Regions from separate parts of the Clostridium sp. RTP31139st1_H3_RTP31139_211217 genome, predicted to be linked through region 3. Evidence: predicted binding sites of a transcription regulator. Region 3 holds the regulator's gene; each other region holds the start of a gene.
The links. Region 3 encodes HrcA, which represses chaperone genes, less so after heat shock. Its sites were predicted from a motif close to TGTTAGCACTCNNNNNNNNNGAGTGCTAACA; they were not measured.
Positions count from the first base shown of each region.

Region 1 (5,868 bases), on a different contig from region 3:
GATATAATTTTAGCTGAACCTCATGCTTTAGTTGGTTTTGCAGGAAGAAGAGTAATTGAAGGCACAATAAAAGAACAGTTACCTGAAGACTTTCAAAGTGCTGAATTTTTATTAGAAAAAGGATTTGTTGATAATATTGTAAAAAGAGATGAAATGAAAAATGTTTTATCGCTTCTATTAGGGTTGCATAATCAAGCAGGAGGTGATTCTATTGACAAAAGCAATTAAAGCTTGGGATAGATTATCTATAGCTAGAATGATTGATAGACCAAACGCAGAGGATTATATAAAATTAATATTTGATAATTTTTTTGAATTACATGGAGATAGATACTATGGAGATGATAAAGCTATAATTGGGGGTATAGGAAAGCTTGAAAATACTCCTGTCACTATAATAGGAATCCAAAAAGGAAAAAATTTAAAAGAAAATATGGAAAGAAATTTTGGTTCTCCTTATCCAGAAGGTTATAGAAAAGCACTTAGATTAATAAAGGAAGCTGAGAAATTTAATAGACCAGTAATTTGTTTTATTAATACTTCTGGAGCCTACTGCGGAGTTGAAGCTGAAGAAAGAGGTCAAGGAGAAGCCATTGCAAGAAATCTTTTTGAAATTTCACAAATCAAAACACCTATTATTTCTATTATTATTGGTGAAGGTGGAAGTGGTGGTGCCATTGCATTAGCTTGTGGTGATAGAGTTTGGGCTTTAGAAAATTCCGTTTATTCTATTTTATCACCTGAAGGTTTTGCATCAATTTTATTAAAAGATTCATCAAAAGCTAAAGAGGTAGCAGATGTAATGGGAATAACAGCTTATGATCTGCTTTCTAACGGTGTAATTGAAAAAATAATAAATGAGCCTACTGGTGGTGCTCAAACAGATATTAAATCAGTAGCGAATGATTTAAAAAAATCATTAATATCAGAAATAAATGATTTAAAATCAATGGATGTAAATGAACTTATTAATCAAAGGTATGAACGTTATAGAAAATTTTATTAAAATAAAGGAACAAGTTATTTATTTAACCTGTTCCTTTATTTTTTAAGGTAATTATACAGAGGTATGTGTAGCTCAATACACAAAATGTATCTTACATTAATAATTATTGCCACTTTTTCCATTTTATACACTAAAAATATTTTTTTTATAGTTATAAAATTGAGCCTTTCAGACAAATATAATAATTATAAGCTGAAAGGCTATATATATAGGAGAATATTATGAGTTTTTTGATATTATATATTATATGGTAGAAGTTTTAAATTATGATTACTAATAATTTAATTTTAGGAGGGTATAACATGATTAATTCAATAAAATCTTCAGTATTTTATCACATATATCCATTAGGGTTTTGCGGTGTGATAAATAATAAAAAAAATTATACAAAAAAAGCTGGATTATCAAAGATTGATGATAAATGGATAAATCATTTCACTCAACTTGGAATAAATTCAATTTACTTCGGACCATTATTTCAATCTACCTATCATGGATATGATACCATTGATTATTTAAAAATAGATGATCGTTTAGGAACAAACGCAGACTTTAAACAATTAGTTAGAAAATTACACGATAATAATATTAGCGTTATTGTTGATGGAGTCTTTAACCACGTTGGACGTGAATTTTGGGCATTTAAAGATGTTATAGATAAAAAATCTCAATCACCATATACATCATGGTTTAATATTAATTTTAATGGAAATAGTAACTATAATGATGGCTTCTATTATGAAGGATGGGAAGGACATTATGATTTAGTCAAACTTAACTTATATAACAAAGAGGTTAAAAATTATCTTTTTGAAGTAATTGAAAAGTGGATAAATGAATTTGAAATAGATGGAATACGACTTGATGTTGCATATTTATTACCTAAAGAATTCTTAAAAGAACTTAGAGAAAAAACAACTCAATTTAAAAATGATTTTTGGCTAATGGGCGAAATGATTCATGGTGACTATAATAGTATAGCTTCACCAGAAATGTTACACTCAGCAACCAATTATGAACTATATAAAGGTTTATATTCAGGTCATAATGAAAAAAATTATTTTGAAATCGCTTATTCTTTAAATAGAGAATTTGGTGATTATGGTATTTATAAAAATATAGACTTGTATAATTTTGTTGATAACCATGATGTAAATAGAATTGCTTCAATGGTTAATACAAAGGAATATTTAAAAAATATTTATACAATACTATTTACTATTCCTGGAATACCATCAATTTACTATGGAAGCGAGTGGGCAATAGAAGGTGATAGAAAGATAAGTGATTTAAACCTAAGACCAGAATTATTTTTAGAGGATTTTGAAAATGATATTGATGCAAAAAATATAGAAAAGTTCATTTCTAACTTAATATCTATTAGAACTAAAAATATAGAATTAACACAAGGATGTTATAAAGAAATTTTAGTCAAAAATAAACAATTTGTTTTTGGAAGAGGATATAATGATAAATGGATTTTGATTGCTTTGAACCTTGATAATAAAGAAGAAATTTTACAATTTAATGTACCTTTTGCAAATAGTACATTAATTAATCTACTAGATAAAACTGAAAAACTAAATGTAAAAGACTATAAATTAAACATTTCTATACCAGCCTTTAGTAGTAAAATATTAAAAGAAGAAGAATAAAAAAATAAAGCTACATAAATTATAAATCATCATAAAATCTATTTATAATTTGTGTAGTTTTAATTTTAGTTAATACTTTTCATTATAAGCATTAATTATATATGAAAACGATAATATTACAAATATTGCAGTATTAATAAATATAATTGGTGGCATAAATGTACTAATTAATTTTAGTGTATAAATAGGATATGGAATTCTTAAAGCATAATTAATTAAATATTTTATTAATATTATAAAAAATATATTGAGTATAAAATAAATAAATTGCAGTATAAATGCTTTTTTACAGTAATACTTAATATGCTTCTTGTTAGAATTAAAATAATAAACAATTATTGGATATAACCAGTTAACATAACATAACTTTGAATGAAATAGTAAAAGTATTGGTATTACATATACAGAAATTATAATCAATCTATTTTCTAATACACATGAAATACTATTTATCTTTAAATGGCTTTTATCCGTAATAATTCCTCCAAATATAAATAATATAGTAAAGTATATTATTTATATTAATAAAGTATTATCATTGTTTTTACTTTTTTGTAAATACTTTATTAATAATATTGACAATGAAAATTAAAGTAGTAAAATAATTATTATAGTGTTAGCACTCATTGTTATTGAGTGCTAACAATAACTTATGAGATTAAAAAAGGAGAGAGTTTTATGGAAACAAAACAATTTAAAGCAGAATCAAAAAGATTATTAGATTTAATGATTAATTCAATTTACACTCATAGAGAGATCTTCTTAAGAGAGTTAATATCAAATGCAAGTGATGCAATTGACAAAATATATTACAAAGCATTAGTAGATGAAAATATAAACTTTGACAAAGATAATTATTTCATCAAAGTAACTCTTGATAAGGATTCAAGAACAATAAAAATTAGTGATACTGGTATAGGTATGACTAAAGAAGAGCTTGATGATAACTTAGGTGTTATAGCTAAAAGTGGTTCATTAAAATTTAAAAAAGAAAATGAAATTAAAGATGGTTATGATATCATAGGACAATTTGGTGTAGGATTCTATTCATCTTTCTTAATTGCAGATAAAGTTACTGTTATAAGTAAAGCATATGGAAGCAATGAAGCGTATAAATGGGAATCATGTGGTGTTGATGGATATACAATAGAACCATGTTATAAAGATTCTATTGGTACAGATATAATTTTACATGTAAAAGAAAATAGTGAAGATGAAAATTTTTATGAATATTTAGAAGAATATAAAATTAGAACATTAATTAAGAAATACTCTGACTTTATTCGTTATCCAATTAAAATGGATATAACTGAAAGAAGACTTAAAGAAGGTTCAGAAAACGAATATGAAGATATTATAGAAGAAAAAGTAGTAAACAGCATGGTTCCTATTTGGAGAAAAAACAAAAATGAACTTACTACAGAAGACTATGATAACTTCTATAAAGAAAAACACTATGGCTTCGATAAACCTTTAAAACATATTCATTTAAGTGTTGATGGAACAGTTAGCTATAATGCAATTTTATATATTCCGGAAAATATGCCTTATGATTTTTATACAAAGGATTATGAAAAGGGGTTAGAGCTTTATTCTAATGGAGTAATGATCATGAATAAATGTTCTGATTTATTACCTGACTACTTTGGATTTGTAAAAGGTATAGTTGACTCTGAAGATTTATCATTAAATATTTCAAGAGAAATATTACAACATGATAGACAATTAAGATTTATTGCAAAAAATATAAAAAATAAAATAAAAAGCGAACTTGAAAAAATGCTTAGAAATGATAGAGAAAGCTATGAAAAGTTCTATACTGCTTTTGGAAGAACACTTAAATTTGGTGTGTATGATAACTTTGGTGCAGAAAAAGATGTTCTTCAAGACTTACTAATGTTCTATTCATCAAAAGAAAAGAAGATGACTACTTTAGATGAATATGTAACAAGAATGTCTGATGACCAAAAGTATATTTATTATGCTGCTGGAGAATCTATTGATAGAATAGAAAAACTTCCTCAAACAGAATTATTACTTGATAAAGGATATGAAATATTATACTTTACTGATGATATTGATGAATTTGCTATTAAAATGCTTATGAAGTATAAAGATAAAGAATTTAAATCAGTGTCAAGCAGTGATTTAGGTATTGAAAATAATGATGCAGAAATAAAAGAAGAGGAAAATGATGCAGAAAACAAAGCATTATTTGATTCAATGAAAGATATCTTAAATGGAAAGATTAGTGCTGTTAAGATTTCTAAGAGATTAAAAAATCATCCTGTTTGTTTATCAAATGAAGGAGATTTATCAATTGAAATGGAAAAGGTATTAAATCAAATGCCTAATGCACAAGGTGTAAAAGCAGATAAGGTACTTGAAGTAAATGCTAATCATGAAGTTTTTAAAGCATTAAAGGATGCCTATGAAAATGATAAAGATAAATTGAATTTATATACTAATATTTTATATAATCAAGCATTATTAATTGAAGGATTAAGCATATCAGATCCAGTTGAATTTACTAACGACATCTGTAAATTAATGAAATAGTTATTGAAAAATTTCCCAGGTAATATTTATAATATTCCCTTAACAACGAAAAAGAATGTTATTAGAAATAACTCTAATAACATTCTTTTTATTATTCATATTTAAATTTAACACTAATTTCCTTAATTTCACCTTTAGAATTTTTTCTAATTGTAAAATTCTTTATGTCTTTAAATTCATTATCTAACTGATAAGCTAATTCATTAATAGTTGCCTTACATTTCTTAGATAAGTCATTGTCTTCAACAATTGTAAATCTAGATTTTTTACAAGTAGTTTCATTTTGCGAATCATCGATTACTACATAATAATCAGAAGTCTCCTCAATAACATAATATTCCTTGTTTAAAGTTAAACTATCGCATAAATTATTATTTATACATCTTAAAATCATATTTAATTCCTCCCTAACCCTTTTGCCTATATTATAGGACAAAATCCATAAAAATGAAATTGGAATTTCATATGAATTTAATAATACTTTTTAGTAGGAAATTATATTATTTACATAAATATATTTTACAACTCCTATTATTATCTTGTATAATCAACTTTGCATATATTTATGCAAATACCAAAGAAAAAGTAGTAATATAATGTGGAGGGATATTATGAATATAAATAATAATTTATTAAATGAGAAAATCA
Region 1 covers NZ_JBCOAB010000001.1:49,614-55,481, reverse strand. The annotation lists gene accD (acetyl-CoA carboxylase, carboxyltransferase subunit beta) at 1-228, shown strand, start outside; gene ABUA17_RS00315 (acetyl-CoA carboxylase carboxyltransferase subunit alpha) at 212-1,006, shown strand; gene ABUA17_RS00310 (alpha-amylase family glycosyl hydrolase) at 1,309-2,661, shown strand; gene htpG (molecular chaperone HtpG) at 3,340-5,220, shown strand; gene ABUA17_RS00300 (hypothetical protein) at 5,312-5,614, opposite strand; gene ABUA17_RS00295 (hypothetical protein) at 5,832-5,868, shown strand, end outside.
Region 1: the regulator HrcA is predicted to act here: its motif matches at 3,276-3,306, upstream of htpG (molecular chaperone HtpG).

Region 2 (5,868 bases), on a different contig from region 3:
GTTCTAAGGCAATTGTAATTTCAGCTCACTTTGACCATGTAACAGTAAGGAAGAAAAATGAAGAGGCAGCTAGCAACACTGATTCACAACAAATTAGTGTTAGCAAAATAGAAGGTGCAATTGATAATGCATCTGGTGTTGCAGTTTTACTTGAAAGTGCTAAGGAATTAGCTAATTATTATAGTGATGAAAAACCACCATATGATATAATTTTTGCTGCATTTAATGCTGAAGAACTTGGATTAATAGGTAGTAGAAAGTTTGTAAGTGAATTTAAAGAAACATATGATGATTGGTATAATATCAATATTGATTGTGTTGGAGTTAAAGGAAATGAAGGATTAGCAGTGAAAAATAATGATCCTGCATCTCAAGAGTTATATGATGATTTTATTGAAGTTTTAGATGAAGATGATGTTTACTATGAGATGGTTCCTTATGCAATGAATGAAGAAGGAGCAGTTGTAGGTAGCAGTGATCATATGTCATTTAGAAGAGAAAATGCTGCCTCATTAGTAATAGGGCAAGATGGTATTACAGGAGTTGTTCATACTGATGATGATAATATGTCAATTGTAGATGTTGAATTAATTGATGATATTAAAGAAGCATTAGTTGATTTTATAATAAAGACTGATGAAAAAATATATTAATATTGAAGTTTTTTATAATTGATTAAGTATATTTATTAAGTTATTTTAAAGAAGTGATAGGATTTATTTGTAAAAGGAAATCCTATCATTTTTTTTATAAGTAAATTTAGAAATTAATTTATAAAAAAATAAAATTAAATGTGATTTTGAGGATAAATGTTGAACTTTAAATATGAAAAAATATTATCAGAATATTCGGAAAAGAAAAGAAGTTATTGGGAAAATATTGTATAATTAGAAGTGGTATACAGTACTGAGGGGAGTGGTTAAATGTTCAAGTTTGAAACTCAGCTTAAAAAGTTAAAGCATGAGGTATTAACAGAAGTTGCAAGACTTGCAAAAAATGATGAAATTAGTTTAGAAAGTATTGAAAAGGTTCCTTATGAGGTTATTAAAGGTGAAGTTGCACAATATAGATGTTGTGTTTATAAAGAAAGAGCTATCGTTTTAGAAAGAGCCAAGCTTGCAGCTGGATATCTTGCTAATGGTGATAATGCTGAGCCAGATTTAATTGATATTAGACCTGATGAACAAATTATATATGTTATTGAAGCAGCATGTGATAGATGTCCTATAAACAAGTTCAATGTAACAGACTCATGCAGAAACTGTCTTGCTCATAGATGTCAAAGTGCATGTAATTTTGGAGCTATTACAATAGTAAATGGAAGAGCTTATATAAATCAAGAGCTATGTAAGGAATGTGGGGGATGTAAAAAAGCATGTCCTTATGATGCTATATCTGAAGTTATGAGACCTTGTAAGAGGTCATGTCCAACAGGAGCTTTAGATATTAATCCTAATGACAGACGAGCTATGATTAAACAGGAATTATGTGTTAATTGTGGTTCATGTATGAGAGCATGTCCTTTTGGAGCAATTTCTGATAAGAGCTTAATTGTCCCAGTTGCAAAGAGGCTTGGAAGAAATAGAAAGATGTATGCAATTGTTGCACCAGCTATAACTGGTCAATTTGGTCCTACTATGAATTATGGTAAGATTAGAAATGCTATAAGAGCACTTGGATTTGAGGAAATGATTGAAGCAGCATTAGGAGCTGATGCAGTAACAGTTCATGAAGCTAATGAATTTGTTGAAAGAATGGAAAGAGGAGATAAATATATGACTAACTCCTGTTGCCCAGGATTTTTAAATTTCATTGAAAAAACTAACCCAACTGAAAAAGATAGAATTTCTGGAACTGTATCTCCAATGGTTGCAGCAGCAAGGTATGTAAAGAAAGTTGATCCAGAAGCTAAGGTTGTATTTATAGGTCCTTGTACAGCGAAAAAGAGTGAAGCTGTTAGAATAGGAATAGAAGATGCAGTTGATTATGTTTTAACATTTGAAGAATTACTTGCTTTATTTGAAGCATTTGATGTTAATCCTTTTGAATGTGAAGAAGAAAATGTTAATGATGCATCTGTATTTGGAAGAAACTTTGGTGCTTCAGGTGGATTGACTGCAGCTATTAAGAATTATATTGCAGATAGTGGAGTTGAAGTTGACTTTAAACCAATACCAACTTCAGGACTTGACTGTAAAAAAACTATGATGCTTGCCAAGGTTGGTAAGTTACCAGGAAACTTTATTGAAGGTATGATGTGTGAAGGTGGATGTATCAATGGTGCAGGAGTAATTGCTCCTCCAATGAGAGCTAAGGCTGCATTTACTAAGATTAATAATGGAACTACTATTAAGGCTGTTCTTAAGAATAGAACTCTTGAGGAATTTGAAGATGTTAATTTAGAAAGAATGCCTTCTGAAGACGAATAGTTATTGTTATAAAAATTGATATAAGATATTTATTGTATAAATAAGTTATGAGATAGAGCTGTGGATTTGTCTATAGTATGATGAAATCGCAGCTTATTTCAATATATGGAATTTTATGTTAAAATTAATATTGGGTTATATAAAGATAATTTAATATAAATCAGAGTGATAAGTAAATTAGGGATAAATTTAAAGTTTAAATTAAAGAACATTGAATGAAAATTTAGGATATATAAGTGAATGAAATGTTTAGAAAAGTAATGGAAAACAAAGTAAATTAAAAATAAATTACTATAATTAGTAATATTTGACCTTAGTAAGGTAATAATATAGAAAGTAATTGTTGAAAGTTTACTTTATAAATTATATTATAAATATAAAGATATTAGCACTCTATTAAAGTGAGTGCTAACAAATGAAATATAGGAGGGTTTATTTATGAATATAAAACCATTAGGTGACAGAGTAGTAATAAAAAAATTAGAAGCTGAAACAACTACAAAGAGTGGAATACTTTTAACAGGAACAGCAAAAGAGCAACCACAAGAAGCAGAAGTTGTTGCAATAGGGCCAGGGGCAATGGTTGAAGGAAAGAGAGTTCCTATGGATGTAGAAGTTGGAAATAAGGTGTTATATTCTAAGTATGCAGGAACAGACGTAAAGGTTGACGGTGAGGAATATATTATATTAAAGCAAGACGATATATTAGCAATAGTAGAATAATTAATTGGGAGGTAAGTTTATTATGGCAAAGATGATTCAATTCGGAGAAGAAGCTAGAAGAGCAATGCAAGTTGGTGTTGATAAACTAGCTGATACAGTAAAGGTAACATTAGGACCTAAAGGAAGAAATGTAGTTTTAGATAAGAAGTTTGGTTCACCACTTATAACAAATGATGGTGTTTCAATTGCAAGAGAAATAGAATTAGAAGATCCATATGAAAATATGGGAGCTCAATTAGTAAAGGAAGTTGCAACTAAGACTAACGATGTTGCAGGGGATGGTACTACAACAGCTACACTTTTAGCTCAAGCTATTATAAGAGAAGGATTAAAAAATGTAACAGCTGGTGCAAATCCAATGTTACTTAGAAATGGTATAAGAAAAGCTGTAGATAAAGCAGTTAGTGAAATATTAGAAATTTCTAAACCAGTTAGTGGTAAGGAAGATATAGCTAGAGTTGCAGCTATTTCTGCAGCTGATGAAGAAATAGGTAAGCTTATTTCTGATGCTATGGAAAAAGTAGGTAATGAAGGAGTTATTACTGTTGAAGAATCTAAATCAATGGGTACTGAACTAGAAGTAGTTGAGGGTATGCAATTTGATAGAGGATATGTTTCAGCTTATATGGTAACTGATACTGAAAAAATGGAAGCAGTATTAGATAATCCATTAATTTTAATAACTGATAAGAAGATTACAAACATACAAGAAATATTACCAGTATTAGAGCAAATAGTTCAAGCTGGTAAGAAGTTATTAATAATAGCTGAAGATATCGAAGGTGAAGCAATGGCTACATTAGTAGTTAATAAGTTAAGAGGAACATTTAACTGTGTTGCTGTTAAGGCTCCAGGATTTGGGGATAGAAGAAAAGAAATGCTTCAAGATATAGCTATTTTAACTGGTGGTCAAGTAATTTCTGAAGAGTTAGGAAGAGATTTAAAAGAAACTACTTTAGATATGCTAGGTCAAGCTGAAAGTGTTAAGATAACAAAGGATAATACTACTATAGTAAATGGTAGAGGCGATAGCGCTAATATAAAAGAAAGAATTAATCAAATTAAGATGCAAATAGAAGAGACTACTTCTGAATTTGATAAAGAAAAATTACAAGAAAGATTAGCTAAACTTTCTGGTGGTGTTGCAGTAATTAAAGTTGGTGCTGTTACAGAAACAGAACTTAAGGAAAGAAAGCTTAGAATAGAAGATGCTTTAGCTGCTACTAAGGCTGCGGTTGAAGAAGGAATAGTACCAGGTGGTGGAACAGCTTATGTTAATGTTATTAACAAGGTTGCAGAATTAAAATCAGATGTTGCTGATACTCAAGTTGGTATTAACATTATAGTAAGAGCATTAGAAGAGCCAATGAGACAAATTGCTATTAATGCAGGAGTTGAAGGTTCTGTAATTATTGAAAGAATTAAGAACAGTGAAGCTGGAATGGGATATGATGCTTTACATGATGAATATGTAAATATGATTAAGACTGGAATAGTTGATCCAACTAAGGTTACAAGAAGTGCACTTCAAAATGCTGCATCTGTAGCTTCTACATTCTTAACTACTGAAGCTGCTGTAGTTGATATTCCACAAAAGGAACAACCAATGCAAGGTGCACCAGGAATGGGCGGAATGGATGGAATGTATTAATATAAATAAAAATTAACATTTCAATAAATAAGGTTATTATTAACTATAACTATGAGTTAGTAATAACCTTATTTTTATTTTATTATTAGATATAATTAGAAAAGAAAAGTTTTTTTGTAGTAAAATACAAAAAATTACAAAAAATGAATAAAACATGGAAAATAGTAATAAAAAATGGTACTATATAATTAATTAGTATTAATTACAATTATTTGTTTCTATAATAATATAATGTAAGTTTTGTTTTAAGGAGTAGTAATGGATATTTTTTTAGTAGTAATCTTTGGATTAGTAATAGGAAGTTTTTTAAACGTATGCATTTGTAGAATAGCAAACGAAGAATCAATTGCATTTCCACCATCACATTGTACTAATTGTGGATATGAATTAAAAGCTAAAGATTTGATTCCAGTGTTAAGCTATATATTTTTAGGTGGAAAATGTAGAAGTTGTAAGGAGAAAATTTCTATACAATATCCAATAGTTGAGATATTAAATGCAATTTTATATGTAGCAATTTATTTGAAATTTGGATTTACCTTAAATTTATTTAAGTTCTGCTTATTAGCTTCTCTTTTAATAGTAATAGGGTTTATTGATTTTAAAACCAAATATGTTTATAACTCCACAGTAGTTTTTGGAGTAGTATCTGGAATATTATTTGCAGCATTAGAATGGATAGAGACAAAATCAATACCTTGGAATTATGTTGCAGGTGCATTTATAGGGTTTGGTATTATATACCTTATTGTTGTTTTAACTAGAGGTATGGGAGAGGGCGATATTGATATAGCACTTATATGCGGATTATTTTTAGGTATAAAGGGTATTTTAGTGACTTTATTTTTAGCCATAATTTTAGGGGGAATAGTTGCTACCATAATCTTGATATTCAAGTTAAAAGAAAGAAAAGCTGAGATTGCATTTGGTCCATATTTAGCTATAGGTGGAATAATAGCTTGCTTATATGGAAGTAGGCTAATAGATATTTATTTAGGATTGTTTTAACTAAATTTTTAATTAAATAATAAATGAGATTATGATTGAATATCAATAGTTTACTAA
Region 2 covers NZ_JBCOAB010000069.1:6,266-12,133, forward strand. The annotation lists gene ABUA17_RS17395 (M28 family metallopeptidase) at 1-653, shown strand, start outside; gene ABUA17_RS17400 (4Fe-4S dicluster domain-containing protein) at 924-2,429, shown strand; gene groES (co-chaperone GroES) at 2,868-3,152, shown strand; gene groL (chaperonin GroEL) at 3,175-4,803, shown strand; gene ABUA17_RS17415 (prepilin peptidase) at 5,062-5,811, shown strand.
Region 2: the regulator HrcA is predicted to act here: its motif matches at 2,813-2,843, upstream of groES (co-chaperone GroES).

Region 3 (5,868 bases):
GTGTAGTAATGAAGGATAATATCATTTCAATGCTATTATCCTTGACACTTACTCTATACTCTATGTTATAATTTAGCTTGATTTAACAATATGGGGGTGAAGAAGCTGCTAATTTTATAGCAGTTAAGATATATGCAAAGTAATAGACAATCAAAGATTAGAAACTTTTCAATAGTAGCACATATAGACCACGGTAAGTCAACCCTAGCGGATAGATTATTAGAAATTACAGGGACTCTTACTCAAAGAGAAATGGAAGAACAAGTTCTTGATAATATGGAAATCGAAAAGGAAAGGGGTATTACAATTAAGTCTCAAGCAGCAAGACTTATTTATAGACGTGCTGATGGCGAAGAATATATATTAAACTTAATTGATACACCAGGACACGTAGACTTTACATATGAGGTTTCAAGAAGTTTAGCTGCTTGTGAAGGTGCAGTGTTAGTAGTAGATGCAACACAAGGAATTCAAGCACAAACATTAGCAAACTGCTATTTAGCATTAGATAATGATTTAGAAATTGCACCAGTAATAAATAAGGTTGACTTAGCATCAGCTAGACCTGATGAAGTTAAGCAAGAAATTGAAGATGTTATAGGGATAGAAGCAGAAGATGCACCTATGATATCAGCAAAAACTGGATTAAATGTTGAGCAAGTTTTAGAAACAATAGTAGAAAAGGTACCAGCACCTTCAGGAGATGAAGAAGCTCCATTAAAAGCATTAATATTTGACTCTTATTATGATAGCTATAAAGGTGTAGTTTGTTATGTAAGAATTAAAGATGGTGTTGTAAAACCAGGAACAAAAATAAAGCTTATGGCAACTAATAAGATTTATGATGTAACTGAAGTAGGAGTATTTACTCCAAAGTTCTTACCAATTAGTGAACTTAGAGCTGGAGATGTTGGATATATAACAGCATCTATTAAAAATGTTGCTGATGCTAGAGTTGGTGATACTATAACTGAGGCAGATAGACCTACAGCAGAGCCATTGCCAGGATATAAAAAGGCTATACCTATGGTTTATTCAGGTATTTATCCAGTTGATGGTGCTAAATATGATGAGTTAAAAGAAGCATTAGAAAAATTACAAATTAATGATGCAGCTTTAGATTTTGAACCAGAAACATCTATAGCTTTAGGATTTGGTTTTAGATGTGGATTCTTAGGATTACTTCATATGGAAATAATTCAAGAAAGAATTGAAAGAGAGTTTAATTTAGATATTATAACAACAGCTCCTTCCGTTGTTTATAAGGTAACTAAAACAGATGGAGAAGTTTTAGACTTAACTAATCCAACAAACTTACCAGAACCAACAGAAATTGATTATATGGAAGAGCCAGTTGTTAAAGCATCTATTATTTCACCAACTGATTACGTTGGAGCAATAATGGATTTATGTCAAGAGAGAAGAGGAACGTTCATAGATATGGAATATCTAGAAACTACAAGAGTTTGTATTAACTATGATATGCCATTAAATGAAATAGTATATGATTTCTTTGATACATTAAAATCAAGAACAAGAGGTTATGCTTCATTTGACTACGAATTCAAAGGATATACAAAAACAGAGCTTGTTAAGCTTGATATATTATTAAATGGAGATATAGTTGATGCTTTATCAATGATAGTTCCAAAAGAAAGAGCTTATCATAAAGGAAGAGGAATTGCAGAAAAACTTAAGGAAATTATTCCAAGACAAATGTTTGAGGTTCCAATTCAAGCAGCAGTAGGATCTAAAGTAATAGCTAGAGAAACAGTTAAAGCTATGAGAAAAGACGTACTTGCTAAATGTTATGGTGGAGATATTTCAAGAAAAAAGAAGCTTCTTGAAAAGCAAAAAGAAGGTAAGAAGAGAATGAGACAAGTGGGATCTGTAGAAGTACCACAAGAAGCATTCATGGCTGTTCTTAAAGTAGATTAATAAAGGAAAAGACATTGCAGTTGCAATGTCTTTTTTGTTAAATAATAAGTATGAGTTAATAATCAGGAAGTAAGAATTTTTGAAAAAATAAGATTAGTATAAAATAATAAATATATTTTAGAAACTTTATAATGAGTTTTAAATATAACTTGCTACTTGTCACTTGAAATTAAATAACTTGGAGGATGAAATAATGAAAGAAATTAGTTTATATGTACATATACCATTTTGTAAGCAAAGGTGTTTTTATTGTGATTTCCCTACATTTGCAGGAAAAGAACAATATAGAGAGGAGTATGTAAATGCATTAATTAAGGAAATAGATGAAAAATGCTCGGATTATGTAATTAAAACTATTTTTATTGGCGGAGGAACACCATCTCATTTAGAAACTGAAGAATTAAAGAAATTATTAAAAGCTATAAATAAATTAAAATTTAAGGATAATATTGAGTATTCAATGGAATGCAATCCAGGAACATTATCAAAAGAAAAATTGTTGGTAATGAAAGAAAACGGAGTAAATAGAATAAGTTTTGGATTACAATCATGTAATGATAAATTACTTAAACAAATTGGTCGTATTCATACATTTAGTGAATTTTTAGAAAACTATAATCTTGCTAGAGAAATTGGATTTAATAATATTAATGTGGATTTAATGTATGGATTGCCAAATTTAACGATAGAATTATGGAAAGATACATTAAATCAAATATGTAAGTTAAAGCCAGAACATATTTCAGCGTATAGTTTAATAATAGAAGAGGGAACAGCTTTTTATAAAATGTATGAAAATAATAAGTTGAATCTTCCAGCAGAAGATGAAGAAAGAATTATGGATAAATTAACTAAGAATATATTAAAAGAAAATGGATACCATCAATATGAAATTTCTAATTATGCATTAAATGGAATGGAATGTGAACATAATAAGGTTTATTGGTCTTTAGAAGATTATATTGGAGTTGGATGTGCAAGTAGTTCATATATAAATGGAATAAGAAAAGTAAATGAAAGTAGTATTAGTAAGTATATAAAAAAAATAAAGCAAAATGAGAATGTTGTTGTAGAAGAACATATTAATTCTATAGAAGATGAAATTGAGGAATTTATTTTCATGGGATTAAGAATGTTAAAAGGTATAGATTTAGTAAAGTTTAAGAAAAAATTTGGTGCAAATATTGGGAGTATATATAGCAAAGCCATTGAGAAGAATATAAAAGATGGTTTATTAATTTTAAATAATAATAATATGTTTTTAACTACAAAAGGAATAGAAGTATCTAATTATGTAATGTCTGACTTTATATTAGATAAGTAAAAAATAAAACACTAAGAAAAGAGGAGTATTATAGAGATGGAAAGAGATATTCAAGAAAAAACTAAATTATATAAAAAAATAGTTGAAAATTTGAAGAAATATGAAATTGACAAAAAAAACAAATAAGAATATATTGATAATGTAGTCATTAGCACTCGAGTTAAATGAGTGCTAACAATAGGGGTGATGAAATGGCTATTGATGAAAGAAAAATTAAAATACTTCAAGCCATTATTAATGACTATATAGTAACAGGAGAACCTGTTGGATCAAGAACAATAGCTAAGAAGTATGATTTAGGTGTAGGATCTGCAACCATCAGAAATGAAATGGCGGATTTAGAAGAAATGGGTTATTTAGAGCAACCTCATACATCAGCAGGAAGAATACCTTCTAGTAAGGGATATAGGTTATATGTTGATAAGTTAATGGAAACACCAAAGCTTAGTAAAGATGAAGAGCTTAGAATTAAAGAATATTTAATTAATTCAGCTATGCATGAAGTTGATACAATATTAAAAGAAGCTTGTGTTTTATTATCAGAGTTAACAAATTTAACTTGTATAGTTCAAACACCTTCTATGAAGAGAAGTTATATAAGATCACTACAATTAATAAGAATAGATGATTCTAATTTAATTGCTGTAATAGTAACTGATAGTGGTGTTATTAAAAATCATAGAATTAAAGTAAATAATGTACCAAGTAATGAAGAACTTATTAGAATAAATGAGGTATTAAATTCAAAGCTTAAGAATTTGACAATAGAAGCTATAAATTTAGAAGTCATTAATGAACTTAAGAATGAACTAGTAGGATTCGATGATTTATTTAATGCAATGCTTCCAGCTTTATATGATAGTTTAAATAATAATTCAAAGTCAGATTTGGTAGTTGAGGGAACAACCAACCTTTTCAATTATCCAGAGTATAATGATATTGAAAAGGCAAAGGAAGTACTTCAATTAATAAGTAATAAGGATTGTGTTATAGAACTATTAGAGAATAGTGGAGATATATCAATAAAAATTGGTGATGAAAATTATATTCCGGAAGCTAAGGAGTGTTCAGTAATTACAGCAGAATATTCTTTAGGAGGAAGACCTATTGGAAGTATTGGGCTGATTGGTCCACAAAGAATAAATTATTCAAAGGTAGTTACTATAATGGCTCAAGTTATAAAAGAGTTAAACAAAAGTCTTAAAGACCAAGAGTATTGATTAAAATGAGAAGAGGTGTAAAGATGGAAGAAAATAAAGATATAAAAGATGAAGATATAATCGTTGAAAATGAACCAGTTATAGAAGATACAGATAATGTAGATAAAGCTGAAGCTGCAGAAGCTGAGGAAATCGTAGAAGAATATAGTGAAAATGATGATTTATCTTTAATAAGAAAAATGAAAGATGAAAATAAAAAACTTTCTAATGAAGTAGAAGCTTTAAAAGAAAGATTACTTAGATTAACTGCTGAGTATGACAATTATAGAAAAAGAACGGCTAAGGAAAAGGAAGGAATATATACAGATGCTTGTACAGATGTATTAAAGGAAATGCTTCCTGTAGCTGATAATTTAGAAAGAGCTTTAGCAGTAGATGGAAATGTAGAAGATCTTAAAAAAGGCGTTGAGATGACAATAAAAGGATTCTTAAACTCTTTAGAAAAATTAGGTGTTGAAGAAATTGATACAACTAATGGTTTTGATCCAAATTTACATCAAGCAATTTCAGTTGTTGAAGATGCAAATTTATCAAGTAATGATGTAGCTCAAGTATATCAAAAAGGATATAAGAGAGGCGATAAAGTAATCAGATATTCAATGGTTACTGTAGCAAAATAGTAATTAAGTAAATTTACAATATAGATATGTAAAATTCAAGGAGGAAATATATTATGGGAAAAATAATAGGTATTGATTTAGGTACAACAAATTCATGTGTAGCTGTTATGGAAGGTGGAGAACCAGTAGTTATCACTAACTCAGAAGGTGCTAGAACTACTCCATCAGTAGTTTCATTCCAAGCTAATGGTGAAAGATTAGTAGGACAAATTGCTAAAAGACAAGCAATTACAAACCCAGAACACACAATAATTTCAATAAAGAGAGAAATGGGAACAGATCATAAAACTAAAATTGATGATAAAACTTACTCACCACAAGAAATATCAGCAATGATACTTCAAAAGATTAAAGCTGATGCAGAAGCATACTTAGGTGAAACTGTATCTCAAGCTGTTATCACAGTTCCAGCTTACTTTAATGATGCTGAAAGACAAGCGACTAAAGATGCTGGTAGAATAGCAGGATTAGAAGTATTAAGAATAATAAACGAACCAACAGCTGCTTCATTAGCTTACGGATTAGATAAGACTGATCACAGCGAAAAGATATTTGTTTATGACTTAGGTGGAGGTACATTCGACGTATCTATCCTTGAATTAGGTGATGGTGTATTCGAAGTATTATCTACAAATGGAGATACTCACCTAGGTGGAGATGACTTTGACCAAAAGATTATTGATTATATAGCAAATGATTTTAAATCACAATATGGAATTGACTTAAGAAATGATAAGAGTGCAGTTCAAAGATTAAAAGAAGCTGC
Region 3 covers NZ_JBCOAB010000006.1:71,962-77,829, reverse strand. The annotation lists gene lepA (translation elongation factor 4) at 133-1,938, shown strand; gene hemW (radical SAM family heme chaperone HemW) at 2,132-3,262, shown strand; gene hrcA (heat-inducible transcriptional repressor HrcA) at 3,454-4,482, shown strand; gene grpE (nucleotide exchange factor GrpE) at 4,506-5,102, shown strand; gene dnaK (molecular chaperone DnaK) at 5,156-5,868, shown strand, end outside.